Regions from separate parts of the Streptomyces sp. NPDC059788 genome, predicted to be linked through region 3. Evidence: riboswitches for the same ligand, from Rfam matches in the RefSeq annotation. Region 3 holds a riboswitch; each other region holds the start of a gene.

Region 1 (4,467 bases), on a different contig from region 3:
GGCCTGCAGTACGAGATAGCTGGTGAACCCGGCCAGGAACTGACCGATGCCGACCCCGGCGAGCACCAGCCGCAGCGGCGCGAAGCCACCGCCCCTACGGGCCAGCGTCCACACCAGCGCGAACGAGGCGAACGCCCCGGCGAAGGCGGCCAGCGACAGCCCCAGGCCCCCGCCCAGGCCGAACGCGCCGTCCGGACCGAACACCCCGCCCGTCCCCGCCACGGCGCCCGCGCCCAGCACGATCGCGGCCACCGCGCCGAGCGACGCGCCGTTGGAGATGCCCAGCAGGTACGGGTCGGCCAGCGGATTGCGCACCAGGGCCTGAGTGGCCGTACCGACGAGCCCGAGGCCCGCGCCGACCAGCGCGGCGAGCAGGGCCCTGGGGACCCGTAGCTGCCAGATGATCAGGTCGTCCGTCCCCGGCCGGGGCGGCTGCCCGCCCAGCCTCCGGAACACCACGGACCACACCTCGGCCGGAGCGATGTCGGTGGCACCGAGCGCGACGGCCGCGGTCAGCGCGACGAGGAGCGCGAGCAGCAGCCCGAGTGCGAGCCAAGCGGTACGGGCCCGGCCCGGCTCTTCCCTCCCCCTGTCCCCGGCGACTTCGGCTCCTTCAGCCTGTCCGACGGCAGAGGGCGCCATCAACGACCCGCCCCGGCTCCGGTCCCGGCCCCATTTTCCGTCTTGGCTCCGGCCCCGGTTCCGGTTCCGGCCCCCGCCTTGGCCAGGCGGTCCGGGTACAGCGTCTCCGCGATCCGCCGCACCGTATCCGCGTTGCCCACCCCGGCGATGGTCGTCTGCTCCGAGCCGATCCGCAGGAATTTCCCTTCCTTCACCGCCCGCAGTCCAGCCGTACCCGGAAAACCTCGGAGAAACTTCTCGGCCGCGTCGAACGCCTTCTCGTTCGCCGCGGCACTTCCCCGGTTCCGTACGGCGAGCTGAATCCAGTCCGGGTCCTTGCCGACCACGTCCTCCCACGACACCCGCCGGAAATCACCGTCGCAGTCCGCGAAGACGTTCCGTGCGCCGGCCTCGGTCAGTACCGCGTTCGCCACCTGCCGGTTGCAGACGGCGACGGGCTGTTTCGTCCCCGCGTCGAAATCGAAGAGGAAATACGTCGGCCGCTTCTCCGCGGGCACGTCCGCGACGGCCTTGCGCACCGCGGAAACCTTCTTCTCCATCTCCGCCACCAGCTGCAACGCACGCTGTGAGGTGCCCGTGACCTGCCCGAGCCGCCGGATGTCGCCCTCCACCGCGGACAGGTCCCGCTGCGGGACCTTCTTCCGCGGCGCGCACGCCGTCGACGCCAGGAACACGTGCTTGATGCCCGCAGCCGCGAATTCCGACTCGGTCGGTCCGGTCGCGGCCCCGCCCATGTTGCCCATGGAAGCGAACGTGTCGATATAGAGATCGGCGCCGGAGCCGAGCAGCTTCTCCTTCGGAATCACCGTCTTCCCCAGCACCGGAACGCGCTGTGCCCCGGCGTCCAGCGCGGACGGCAACGTGCCCTTCCCCGGCGGAAATCCGGTGCCGACGACCCGGTCGCCCGCTCCCAGCCGGAGCAGCATTTCCAGGCTCGACGCGTTGCTCGTGACGATTTTCCGCGGTGCCTCGGAGAACGTCGTCCGCCGCCCGTCACAATCGGTGACCGTGACGGGAAATCCGCCGGCCGCACCACCCTGCCCGTCCGCGCCACCCTGTCCCGCCGCTGCGCCCGCACCCGTACGCCCGTCGGCGCTGCCACATCCTGCGACCAGCGCGGCCACCACCAGCACAGCCACCGCCCCCGGCACCGACCGGCCGCGCGACACCGGCTGATTCCCGGCAATCGCCCGGCTCCCCGGCACCGATCGTTTCTTTGATACCGGCCGTTTCCTCGGTACCGACTGTCTCCTCGGTACCGACCGGTTCTCGTTCCCCGTCTGCACCAACTCCCCGCGAGGACGCATACGTCCGCTCTCCTGCCTCTCGACTGCCCGGCGGCCCGCCCGTGCGGGCCCGGGACCAGGTAGTCGAGCGGACAGCGCCCCGGGTTCCCGCCGCATTGATCCGATGACCATGCCGCTACCGGGCGTTAGAGTGTCCGGGCCGTGGTGTACGGGAAGACCGGTGACGACCTTCGGGTCCAGGCCGGAGCGGCCCTCGCCACTGTGATCGGGAAGTTCCCCCCTTTCCGTACCCGCCCGGCGGCCGTACGGAGCCACTGGCCGCACCCGCGGCCGGGAAGGCCGGGGCGGGCGCGTACACCCGTCAGCCAGGAGACCGGCCACGGCATCTCACGAACTGATCCACGAGGTGCTGGAGCGTGACCACCGGATGCCCCTGTCCGCCGATTCCCCTTCGCCGTCCCCGTCCCCTTCACCGTCCCCTGCCTCCCCCACGGTCTCTTCCCCTTCCGCCGCCCCTCCCCCTCCGTCCGGGTTCCGCTGGCGGCGCCAGGACACCGTGCGGACCGCGGGGCTGATGGCGGTCATAGCCGCCCTGCACGTCGTCGCCTTCGGCGTGCTCTTCCTCCTGGTGGTGCCGCGGCACTACACGGTGGGCTCACAGGTCTTCGGCGTCGGCCTCGGCATCACCGCGTACACCCTCGGCATGCGGCACGCCTTCGACGCCGACCACATCGCCGCCATCGACAACACCACCCGCAAACTGATGGCCGACGGCAAACGCCCGGTCTCGGTGGGCTTCTGGTTCGCGCTCGGCCACTCCAGCGTGGTCGTCGCCATGGCGGCGCTGGTCGCCGGCGGCGCGCAGCTGGCGGGCACCCTGCTCGACGACGGTTCGAGCACCCACCAGGTGCTCGGCACCGTGGGCACCACGGTCTCCGGCACCTTCCTCTACCTCATCGCCGCGCTCAACCTCGTCGCGCTGGCGGGCATCTGGCGGGTGTTCCGCGCGATGCGGCAGGGGCGGTACGACGAGACGGAGCTGGAACAGCACCTCGACTCCCGCGGCTTCATGAACCGCGTCCTGGGCCGCTTCACCCGCTCCATCACCCGGCCCGGCCAGATGTACCCGCTCGGCCTGCTCTTCGGCCTCGGCTTCGACACCGCGACCGAGGTGACGCTGATGGTGATGGCGGGCAGCGGCGCGGCGGCCGGTCTGCCCTGGTACGCGATCCTGGTCCTGCCGCTGCTGTTCGCGGCGGGGATGAGCCTGTTCGACACGCTGGACGGTACGTTCATGAACTTCGCGTACCAGTGGGCGTTCTCGAACCCGGTCCGCAAGGTCTACTACAACCTCACGATCACCGGTCTGTCGATCGCCGTCGCCTTCTTCATCGGGACCATCGAACTGGTCACCGTCCTGCACGAGAAGCTGGGCCTGGAGGACGGCCTCACGGGCTGGATCTCGTCGATCGACCTGGACAACGTGGGGTTCATCATCGTCGGCCTGTTCGTGGTGGTGTGGGCGGCGGCCCTGGCGTACTGGCGGCTGGCCGGGGTGGAGAAGCGCTGGTCGGCGCGGACGGGGGAGGCCGGGAGCGCTGCCCAGGCGGCGCGGGAGGGGGCCCGGAAGGGCGCCTGACCGGCGTACGGCCGGTCGATGGTCTGGGCGGATCGGTCGGCCGGCCGTTTCGTACGGCCGGCCGTTCGGCCGCCCCCACCCGGACCTTCGCCCTCCTCTGCCCCCTCCGCCCCTCAGGTCGACGAGCCGGCCGCCGCGCCCGTCTTCAGGTCCCGGCCCCACCGCGCCAGCTCGGCTTCGAGGTCGAGCGGGCGCAGCCGGTCCGGTTCGTCCGCGCCCGGCCAGTCCGCTCGCGGTACGCGCCACATGACCTCGAACTCGTTGCCGTCCGGGTCCTTGGCGTACAGCGACTTGGACACCAGGTGGTCCGTGGCGCCGACCAGCGCGCCCCGGCCCGCCAGCTCCGCCGCCATGTCCGCCAGTTCCCCGAGGGTGCCGACCTCCCAGGCCAGGTGGTAGAGGCCCACCCGGCCGTGCTCGGGGCCGGGCGCCGCCGCGCCGACCGCGAACAGCCCGAGGTCGTGGTCGTTGTCCGTCCCCTCGGCCCTGAGGAACGCGGCCCGCCCCGGCACTTCGGTTTCCACCCGGAATCCCAGCGCCTCGGTGTAGAAGGACACGGCACGCGCCACGTCCCGTACGTAAAGCACCGCGTGATTCAGCCGCCGTACGGCCACGTCAATCCCTCACCTTTCCGCGACCCACTCGCATCTCGACCACTTCTCACCCTTCCACTCCCCCATTCCGATTCCCCCGTCGCGCCCGACTCGCGTTCCGCTCGGCCAACGGCCATATCCCGCCCAACCGGCGTTCCGCTTGACTCGCCTTACCTGCCCTTCCCGCTCCGCCTCACTTGCGCAGCAGCAGGATCACGAACGCCACGACCACGCCGAGCACCAGTGCCGCCGCCCCGTACGCGAGCCGGTGCCCGCGCAGGACCGGGAGCATCCGGTCGACCGCGTACCGGCCGGGGCCGGTCAGCGCGAGGGCCGCCGCGCCCGC
Region 2 (4,467 bases), on a different contig from region 3:
GGGCCAGCGCCACCTGGCGGGCGGTGTCGCCGAGCGGCTGGTCGTCGCGGACGAACGACCAGGCGAGCATGGTGACCGGGCCCGTCAGCATGCCCTTGACGGGCCGGTCGGTGAGCGACTGCGCGTACTGCGTCCAGCGCACCGTCATCGGCTCGGGCCGCGAGATGTCACCGGCGAGGACCGGCGGCCGGACGTAGCGCGTGCCGTACGACTGGACCCAGCCGTGCTGCGTGGCGAGGTAGCCGGTCAGCTGCTCGGCGAAGTACTGCACCATGTCGTTGCGTTCGGGCTCGCCGTGCACGAGGACGTCGATGCCCGCCTTCTCCTGGAAGGCGAGGACGTCGCGGATCTCGGTCCTGATGCGCTCCTCGTACCCCGCCGCGTCGATGCGGCCCGCGCGCAGATCGGCGCGGGCGGTGCGCAGCTCGGCGGTCTGCGGGAACGAGCCGATGGTGGTGGTCGGCAGCAGGGGCAGGCCGAGGTGGGCCCGCTGGGCGGCGGCCCGCTCCCCGTACGGGGCCGAACGGCGGCCGTCGGCGTCGGTGACGGCGGCGGCGCGGTCGCGTACGGCGGGGTCGTGGGTGATCGCGGAACCGGCGCGGGACGCCAGGTCGGCGCGGTTGGCGGCCAGTTCGGCGGCGATCGTGTCGGTGCCCTGCGCGAGTCCGCGGGCGAGCGTGGCGATCTCGGCGGTCTTCTGCCGGGCGAACGCGAGCCAGCGCAGGACCTGCGGGTCGATGTCCCGCTCGGCGGTGGCGTCGAGCGGAACGTGCAGCAGGGAGCAGGAGGCGGCCACGTCGACCCGGTCGGCCAGGCCCAGCAGCGTCCCGAGCGTGCCCAGCGACTTCTCGAAGTCGTTGATCCAGATGTTGCGGCCGTTGACGACACCGGCGACCAGGCGCTTGCCGGGCAGCCCGCCCACGGCGGCGAGCGCGTCCAGATGCCCCGCGGCGGCCTCGGTGAAGTCCAGCGCCAGACCCTCGACGGGGGCCTTGGCCAGCACCGGAAGAGCCTCGCCGAGCTGGTCGAAGTACGAGGCGACCAGCAGCTTCGGCCGGTCGGTGAGAGCGCCGAGGTCGCGGTAGGCGCGCTCGGCGGCGTTGAGTTCGGCCGGGGTGCGGTCCTGCACCAGGGCGGGCTCGTCCAGCTGCGCCCAGGTGGCGCCCGCCGCGCGCAGGTCGGCCAGGACCTCCGCGTAGACGGGCAGGAGCCGGTCGAGCAGGGTCAGCGGGTCGAAGTCGGCGGCGACGCCGGGGGCGGGCTTGGCGAGCAGGAGGTAGGTGACCGGGCCGACCAGGACCGGGCGCGGGGTGTGACCGAGGGCGAGCGCTTCTTGCAGCTCGCCGACCTGCTTGCCGGAGTCCGCGGCGAAGACCGTGTCCGGGCCCAGCTCCGGCACCAGGTAGTGGTAGTTGGTGTCGAACCACTTGGTCATCTCCAGCGGCGCCACGTCCTGCGTGCCGCGCGCCATCGCGAAGTAGCCGTCCAGGGGGTCGGCCGCGACGGCGGCGCGGTGCCGTTCCGGGACGGCGCCGACCATGACGCTGGTGTCCAGCACGTGGTCGTAGTACGAGAAGTCGCCGGTCGGCACCTCGTGGAGGCCGGCGTCGGCCAGTTGCCGCCAGTTCGAACGGCGCAGGTCCCGGGCGGTCTCCAGCAGGGCGTCCGCGGTGACGCGGCCCTTCCAGTAGCCCTCGACGGCCTTCTTCAGTTCCCGGTGCTGTCCCTGGCGGGGGTAGCCGTACACGGTGGCCCGTGCTGCCGCGGCTGCGGGCTTCGCTGTCACGGAACTCTCCTTCGCGAGCGTGATCTTCTCCGAGCCCCGGTGACGGGACGAGAACGCGAAGGTGTGACGCATCGGGCGGACCGAAGGGCGCCTGAGGACGCCCATGCCCGCCTGCTGTGACACGCCGACCCGCCCTCGAAGGTCACCGGAGGTGTCCGCGTACGCGTGGGCGTACCCGGGCAACGGGCAGGTCTTCGGACTCGCGGGCGCGCCTGCCGGGTGCTCCCGGCGGGCCCCTACTGGCCGTCGCTTCCCGGATCCGCGGCCCGGATCCAGTGCGTATGACGGCGGTCGTTCCCGCTCACCGCTGCGGGGCAGTCCCGGATTCCCACCGGGTTCCCTCTTACGACGCGTCTGCCTGGCGGGCAGGGCGAACCAGCTGCACCGCCCAGAGTAGATCGATCACGCCCCGCGCGGACACCCTTGTTCACATGGCGGTACGTGAAATGGGACACGGGTGCGGCCCCGGGCCGCGCGACCTGCGCGGGAACGGCCCGCGGGATGCCGGAGGTGTGTCCGGATCGGCGCTCACCGGGCGTGCCGGGGCGCTGAACAATGGAAGCCCTCCGGCCACCCCGGAGAACGCGTACGTGAGGACGTGCCGGAGCGGCCCATGTACGTCTGGCCGCCGACGAGGAACCGCAGTGGCGCGCGCAGCCGCGTGACCCGGCAGTCCTGACGCGTGGTCACCCCGGAGCGAGGAGGACGCGACGTGAAGATCGTGGTCATCGGAGGCACCGGCCTCATCGGCGGCAAGGTGGTCGCCAAGCTCGCCGGCCGTGGGCACGAGGCGGTGGCCGCCGCGCCCGGCACGGGCGTCGACACCCTCACCGGCGAGGGCCTGGACGCCGCGCTGGCCGGAGCCCGGGTGGTCGTGGACGTGTCCAACTCGCCGTCCTTCGAGGAGTCGGCTGTGCTGGAGTTCTTCACCACCTCCACCCGCAACCTGCTGGCCGCCGAAGCGGCGGCGGGCGTGTCGCACCACCTGGCGCTGTCGATCGTCGGCATCGACGGCCTGCCCGGCAACGGGTACTTCAGGGCGAAGGCGGCCCAGGAGCGGCTGATCACCCAAGGGGCGGTCCCCTACTCGATCGTCCGGGCGACGCAGTTCTACGAGTTCGTCAGGGGCATCGCCGATGCCGCCACCGAGGGCGACCTCGTGCGTGTGCCGCCGGTGCTCTTCCAGCCCATGGCGGCCGAGGACGTCGCCGAAGCGGTGGCAGGGGCCGCCGGGGCCGCCCCGCTGAAGGGCGTGGTCGAGGTGGCCGGGCCCGAGCGGTTCCGCTTCGACGAGCTGGTCGCCCGAGCGCTGCGCGCGTGGCACGACCCGCGCGAGGTCGTGCCCGATCCGCACGCCCGCTACTTCGGCTCCGAGCTGGCGGAGCGCAGCCTCGTCCCCGACGAGGGCCGTGCCCGGACGGCCGCGATCCGCTTCGACGACTGGCTGCGCGCTTCCCCGTGAGTACGGCAGCGGCCCCCGGATCGTGATCGAACCTGTGGGAGGTGAATTCCCGCGTCCACACGGGCATTACCGCCCGGGGCCCCGGCGCGGCGGACGGACCCGAAAAGTGAGGTCGTCATGTCTTCCGTTGTGATGCCCAGGGGTAGTCTTGCCGGTACTTGCCGTGCGGCAAGGTCACGAGGTGTCGGCGTGAGGCACAGGTGTGCGCGCCTTCCGAAGCAGGAGCCACAGCGCCGTCGTGCCTTGCGCAGGGGGTCCGGTAAGTGGAACGAGGTTGGGTCATGGCTGCTGAGACGGCGGGCGGGAGCGCGCGTCCGGCGGTGCGGACGAAGTCGGCGCGTACGGGAGAAAGGGTCGGGGAACCGGAGCTGCGACAGCTGCTCGCGGGGCTCACGGCCGTACGCGACGGAAACTTCGGTACGCGCCTGCCGGACGGGGCCGACGGGCTGCTCGGTGAGATCGCGACCGTCTTCAACGGCATGGTCGACCAACTGTCCCAGTTCACCTCGGAAGTGACCCGGGTGGCCCGCGAGGTCGGCAGCGAGGGCCGGCTCGGCGGCCAGGCCGAGGTCCCGGGCGTCTCCGGCACCTGGGCGGACCTGACCGACTCGGTCAACGTGATGGCCGGCAACCTCACCACCCAGGTGCGCGACATCGCGCAGGTGGCCACCGCGGTGGCCCGGGGTGATCTGTCGCAGAAGATCGATGTCGATGCGCAGGGCGAGATCCTGGAGCTGAAGAACACCGTCAACACGATGGTGGACCAGCTGTCGGCGTTCGCGGACGAGGTCACGAGGGTGGCCCGGGAGGCCGGCAGCGAGGGCCGGCTCGGCGGGCAGGCCGAGGTGCCCGGCGTGGGCGGTACGTGGCGGGATCTGACCGACTCGGTCAACTTCATGGCCGGGAATCTGACGTCGCAGGTGCGCAACATCGCGCAGGTCACCACCGCGGTCGCCCGGGGCGATCTGTCGCAGAAGATCACCGTGGACGCCCGGGGCGAGATCCTGGAGCTGAAGACGACCATCAACACGATGGTGGACCAGCTCTCGGCGTTCGCCGACGAGGTCACCCGCGTCGCGCGCGAGGTCGGTACCGAGGGCCGGCTCGGCGGGCAGGCGCAGGTGCCCGGCGTGGGCGGTACGTGGCGTGACCTGACGGACTCGGTCAACTTCATGGCCGGGAACCTCACGTCGCAGGTGCGCTCGATCGCGGCGGTCGC
Region 3 (4,467 bases):
AGACGATCAGCACCATGCAGGGGTCGGGCAGCGGGCCGTGCTCCAGGGTGTCGGCGGCGACGTGCCCGGCGAGGTGGTGCACCCCGTACAGCGGCACGCCCAGCCCGTACGCCAGACCCTTGGCGCCGGCCAGGCCGACCTGGAGGGCGCCCGACAGGCCGGGGCCGGTGGTCACGGCCACCGCGCCGATGTCGGACATGGTCAGGCCCGCGTCGTCGAGGGCGCGGCGGACCACCGGCGTCAGGGAGTGCACGTGCGCGCGGGCCGCGATCTCCGGTACGACGCCGCCGTAGCGCGCGTGCTCGTCCATGCTGGACGCCACCGCGTGCCCGAGCAGCTTCCCGTCCCGGACCAGGCCTGCCCCGGTCTCGTCGCAGGAGGACTCGATCCCCAGCACCACTGGAGAGCCTGGAGATGCCACGGCACCGCTCCTTCGTCACCGGTCTCGTTATTGCAACCCATGTGCAACACCACGTCTCGAACCAGGATACGGCGGTACGTACGGGGCCGGGTGAGGATTATGGGGGGCCGCCCTGGCCGGGGGCGGAGAGCGGCCCGGTACCGACGGCCCCGGCGGTCATGAGACCGAGGGGTGCGGCCCTGGCGGTCTTGAGGCCGAGGGGTACGGCCCTGGCGGTCTTGAGACCGAGGGGTACGGCCCTGACGGTCGTGGCCCCGACGGTCACGCCCCCCGGGGGACACGGCCCCGACGGTCACGCCCCCGGAGGACACGCCCCCGCGGAAACCGCCTCCCCGCCGAGTTCCCCCGTGACCCGGACGTTCCACCGCCCGTCCCGCCCGCTCAGCACGGTCAGGGCCAGCGGCGGTACGTCCACCCGCCAGAAGGACGAGGGCGGAGCCCCCAGGGCGCACACCACGGACGCACGTACGACGTCCGGCTCCACTACGGCCACGACCCGGCCGCCCTCCGCCGCGAGGCCCGCCAGCCAGTCCGTCACCCGGCCGAGCAGCCGTGTGAGCGTTTCGCCGCCGTGCGGCGCGCTGTCCGGGCCGGACAGCCAGGCCGTGACTGCCGCGGGTTCGGCGGCCAGCACCTCGTCCAGCGTCCGGCCCTGCCAGCGGCCCATCGCGCACCCCGCCGCGCCCGCGTCCGGGACCGCCCGCAGACCGAGTGCCTCCGCCGTCTCCCGGCAGCGCGCGGAAGGGGAGGTCAGGGCCCGGTCGGCGGGCAGCGCGGCGGCAGTGGCGCGTACGGCGCGGGCGCGGCGCAGCCCGCCGGGCGTCAGCGGCTCGTCGGCCGGGAAGCGCACCGCGCGCAGGGCGTCGTCGAAGGCCGGTGAGACCAACATCACCCGAGTTGTCATGCGCACCTCTCCCGACCAGGGAAACCTGAGGGCGCACAAGGCAACCAGCGGGGCGCTCGCCCGCCGCCGTGCGCCTTTCCGGTGGCCCGGGGGCTCTTGGCCCGGCCTCCGCCACGCGGTACGTTCCCGATGATTATTGACGATGACATGACGGAAGCCGGTGGAATTCCGGCGCGGTCGCGCCACTGTGAGCCCGGACCGGTCCCGTACGGGGCCACCGGACGAGCCAGACCCGTCCTGTCGTCCCGACTCCCCGACCGGGACGCGAGTTCCCCAGGAGGTTCTGTCATGGCCCAGTCCGTCGCACCGCCGACCACCGGCCCCGCCGCACCCGCCACCCTCCCCGTCAGGACGGTCCTGCCGTGGGCGGTCTTCGGCGGCATCCTCATGCTCGTCCTGCTCTACTTCGTCGGCGCCGAACAGGGCGCCACCGCACTGCTCTCCGGCACCGACGTGCACGAGTGGGTCCACGACGGACGCCACCTGCTCGGCTTCCCCTGCCACTGACCGGGGGAATGTCGTACATGAACTCCGTCACCGTCAGATCCCTCCTGGTGCGCGGCATGGCGGCCGGCCTCGCCGCCGGCCTGCTCGCCCTGCTCGTCGCCTACCTGCTGGGCGAGCCCCAGGTCGACGCCGCCATCGCCTTCGAGGACGCACACGCCCACGAACACGAGGCGGAGGTCGTCAGCCGTACGGTGCAGTCCACCGCGGGCCTGGCCACCGGCGTCCTGGTGTACGGCGTCGCGCTCGGCGGCATCGCCGCCCTCGCCTACTGCTTCGCGCTGGGCCGCGCCGGCCGCTTCGGCCCCCGCGCCACCGCCCTGCTGCTCTCCGGCGCCGCCTTCGCCGCGGTCTACCTCGTACCGTTCCTGAAATACCCGGCCAACCCGCCGTCCGTCGGCGACCCCGACTCCATCGGCAAGCGCACCGCGCTGTACTTCCTGATGATCGCCCTCAGCGTGCTGCTGACCGTCGCCGCCGTCATCCTCGGCAAGCGGCTCGCACCCCGCCTGGGCACCTGGTACGCGACGGTCGCCGCCCTGGCCGCCTTCGCCGTGGCCGTCGGACTCGCCTACGCCTTCCTGCCGGCCGTCAACGAACTCCCCGCCGACTTCCCCGCCTTGCTGCTGTGGAAGTTCCGGGTCTCCGCGCTCGCCGTCCAGCTCGTTCTGTGGGCCGCCTTCGGCCTGCTGTTCGGTGAACTGGCGGAACGGGTTGTTCGGGCGCGGCGGGGTGCTGCTGTGGGTGGTGCGGATGGTGCACGTGGTGAGGGTGGTTCGGGTGGGGGTGTGGTGTCTTCGGTGCGCTGATGGGGGCGCTTGAGGTTCGACAGCGGGGGAGCTTCCGGTACGGGGCGGGGGCGCTTCCGGTACGGGGGATGGGGGCCGCTTCCGGTACGGGGGCGGCGTTGGGGGCCGGGCCCTTCGGGGGCTGGGTTCGCGGAATCCGGCCCCGTCCAGGCCGGCCTCAGGCCCGTCAGGCTCCGCCCCCCTAAGAGCCCCCCAAAGCCCCGCCCTAAGCCCGTCAGACCCGCCTCAAGCCCATCAGACTCGCGCGATGCCCCGCCCCAAGCCCGTCAGGCTCCGCCTCAAGCAGTCCGCAGCCCCTGGCCCGCAGCCCGCAGCCCCCGCATCCCGTCAATCCGGAAGAGCCAGCAGCAGCGTCCACCAGGGGCCCCGGTCGGCGGTACCGCTGTTGACCCCCACTCCCGCGTGCCGGAACGTGCAGTCGGCCAGCACCACCCGGTGCTCCGGACTGCGCGCCCACGCCCGGACCACCTCGGCGGCCCCGCGCTGGCCGCGCGCGATGTTCTCGCCCGCCCGGCGCCAGTCGTACCCGACCGCCGAGAGCCGGCTGCCGGGCCCCGAGCCGCCGCGCTCCCGGTGGGAGAGCGAGCCGTCGCGCGCCATGTGGTCGCTGTGCCGCTGCGCGGCCCTCGTGACCGTACGGTGCGCCCGTACGGGACGGCATCCGGCCCTCGCCCGCTCGCGGTTGACCAGCCGGACGACGGCCGCCCGGGTCGCTTCGACGTCCCGGGGGACATGGGCGGCGCCCGGCGCCCGGACCGCGCGTTCCTTCCGAGCGGCGTGTGGCGCCAGGGCCGCCCGCGCGGCGTGTTCCGCGTGGGCCGCCCGCGTGGCGTCCGGCAGCCCCGGGCGCGCGCCCGCAGGCGTCGCGAGGGCGGGCCCGCCCACCGTCAGCCCCGTCAGGACCAGCACCGCCGCCACCGCCCGTACGCCGTACCACCCGGCCCTCCGGCCCGCGCCACGCCCGCCCGCGCCCCTGCCCGCACTTCCACCCATTCGGCCCCTGTTCCTCGACTGTCCTCGGCTGTCATCGACCGTCCTCGACTGCCTTCGGCCACCGTTAGACCGTCCACCGGATGCCGCACGGCAGCCGAACGGCTGCCGGTGCCGCGTCGGCACCGGACCCGGACCGATCCCCGGCCCGAAGCCGATCTCCGGCCCGAAGCCGATCTCCGGCCTGGAGCCGACCCGTTCCCCGGCCCGGAGACAGTCTTGCCGTCCCCGCCCCCGTCTCTGTCGCCCGCGGCCGATACCCGACCCGTTCGGCTGTACGGCACGCCCGCCCCGCTGACGTACGCCAGATCCACCCCCACCCGGAACGGGTACCCGCCCGCACATGGCCACCGCGGAAGCTCTCGTCCACGACCCCGACGGGCTGCTGATCTGCGAGGCAGGCCGCATCACCGCCGCGGGCCCGTACGCCGTCCTCCGCGACCGGCTGCCGGCCGGCACCGAACCCGTCCACTACCCCGGCCACCTGATCACCGCGGGCTTCGCCGACGCCGACACGCACTACGCGCGGAAGGAGGCAGGCCAGGGGTAGGGCGTGTCGGCTACCGGTGACGGGAAGGGGCCACCCGCTACAGCTGAGGAACCTTCCGCGCGTCGCAGCTCTCCGCCGAGGCGAAATACCGGCCCAGCCAGGCGCGCCGCCGGTCGTCGTCCATCGACGCGAGATGGCGAAGGGCCCGTTCGCCCTCCTCGGCCGCGGCGACGGACTCCTTGTCGCCCCGCTCCCGGAGCACCCGTGCCCAGGCCGCCCGACGGCGGTCGCCGAGTCCGTTGGAGACCAGCCAGTCCTGTACGGCCGCGTCGACGCGGCCGAACGGAGC

The links. Region 3 has a riboswitch for cobalamin ahead of ACFV57_RS11030 (CbtB domain-containing protein). Riboswitches for the same ligand answer to the same signal wherever they lie in the genome.
Region 1: another riboswitch for cobalamin. It lies ahead of ACFV57_RS19490 (HoxN/HupN/NixA family nickel/cobalt transporter); the one in region 3 lies ahead of ACFV57_RS11030 (CbtB domain-containing protein).
Region 2: another riboswitch for cobalamin. It lies ahead of metE (5-methyltetrahydropteroyltriglutamate--homocysteine S-methyltransferase); the one in region 3 lies ahead of ACFV57_RS11030 (CbtB domain-containing protein).

Annotation. Positions count from the first base shown of each region.
Region 1 covers NZ_JBHWHY010000020.1:138,121-142,587, forward strand. Annotated here, with positions in the region: gene ACFV57_RS19480 (FecCD family ABC transporter permease) at 1-642, opposite strand, end outside; gene ACFV57_RS19485 (ABC transporter substrate-binding protein) at 642-1,772, opposite strand; cobalamin riboswitch at 2,075-2,286, shown strand; gene ACFV57_RS19490 (HoxN/HupN/NixA family nickel/cobalt transporter) at 2,284-3,528, shown strand; gene ACFV57_RS19495 (VOC family protein) at 3,642-4,142, opposite strand; gene ACFV57_RS19500 (DoxX family protein) at 4,315-4,467, opposite strand, start outside.
Region 2 covers NZ_JBHWHY010000001.1:113,347-117,813, forward strand. Annotated here, with positions in the region: gene metE (5-methyltetrahydropteroyltriglutamate--homocysteine S-methyltransferase) at 1-1,786, opposite strand, end outside; cobalamin riboswitch at 1,954-2,181, opposite strand; gene ACFV57_RS00790 (SDR family oxidoreductase) at 2,499-3,248, shown strand; gene ACFV57_RS00795 (HAMP domain-containing protein) at 3,530-4,467, shown strand, end outside.
Region 3 covers NZ_JBHWHY010000010.1:12,352-16,818, reverse strand. Annotated here, with positions in the region: gene tsaD (tRNA (adenosine(37)-N6)-threonylcarbamoyltransferase complex transferase subunit TsaD) at 1-400, opposite strand, end outside; gene ACFV57_RS11035 (histidine phosphatase family protein) at 714-1,310, opposite strand; cobalamin riboswitch at 1,436-1,580, shown strand; gene ACFV57_RS11030 (CbtB domain-containing protein) at 1,614-1,832, shown strand; gene ACFV57_RS11025 (CbtA family protein) at 1,850-2,638, shown strand; gene ACFV57_RS11020 (CAP domain-containing protein) at 2,966-3,631, opposite strand; gene ACFV57_RS11015 (hypothetical protein) at 3,972-4,178, shown strand; gene ACFV57_RS11010 (hypothetical protein) at 4,216-4,467, opposite strand, start outside.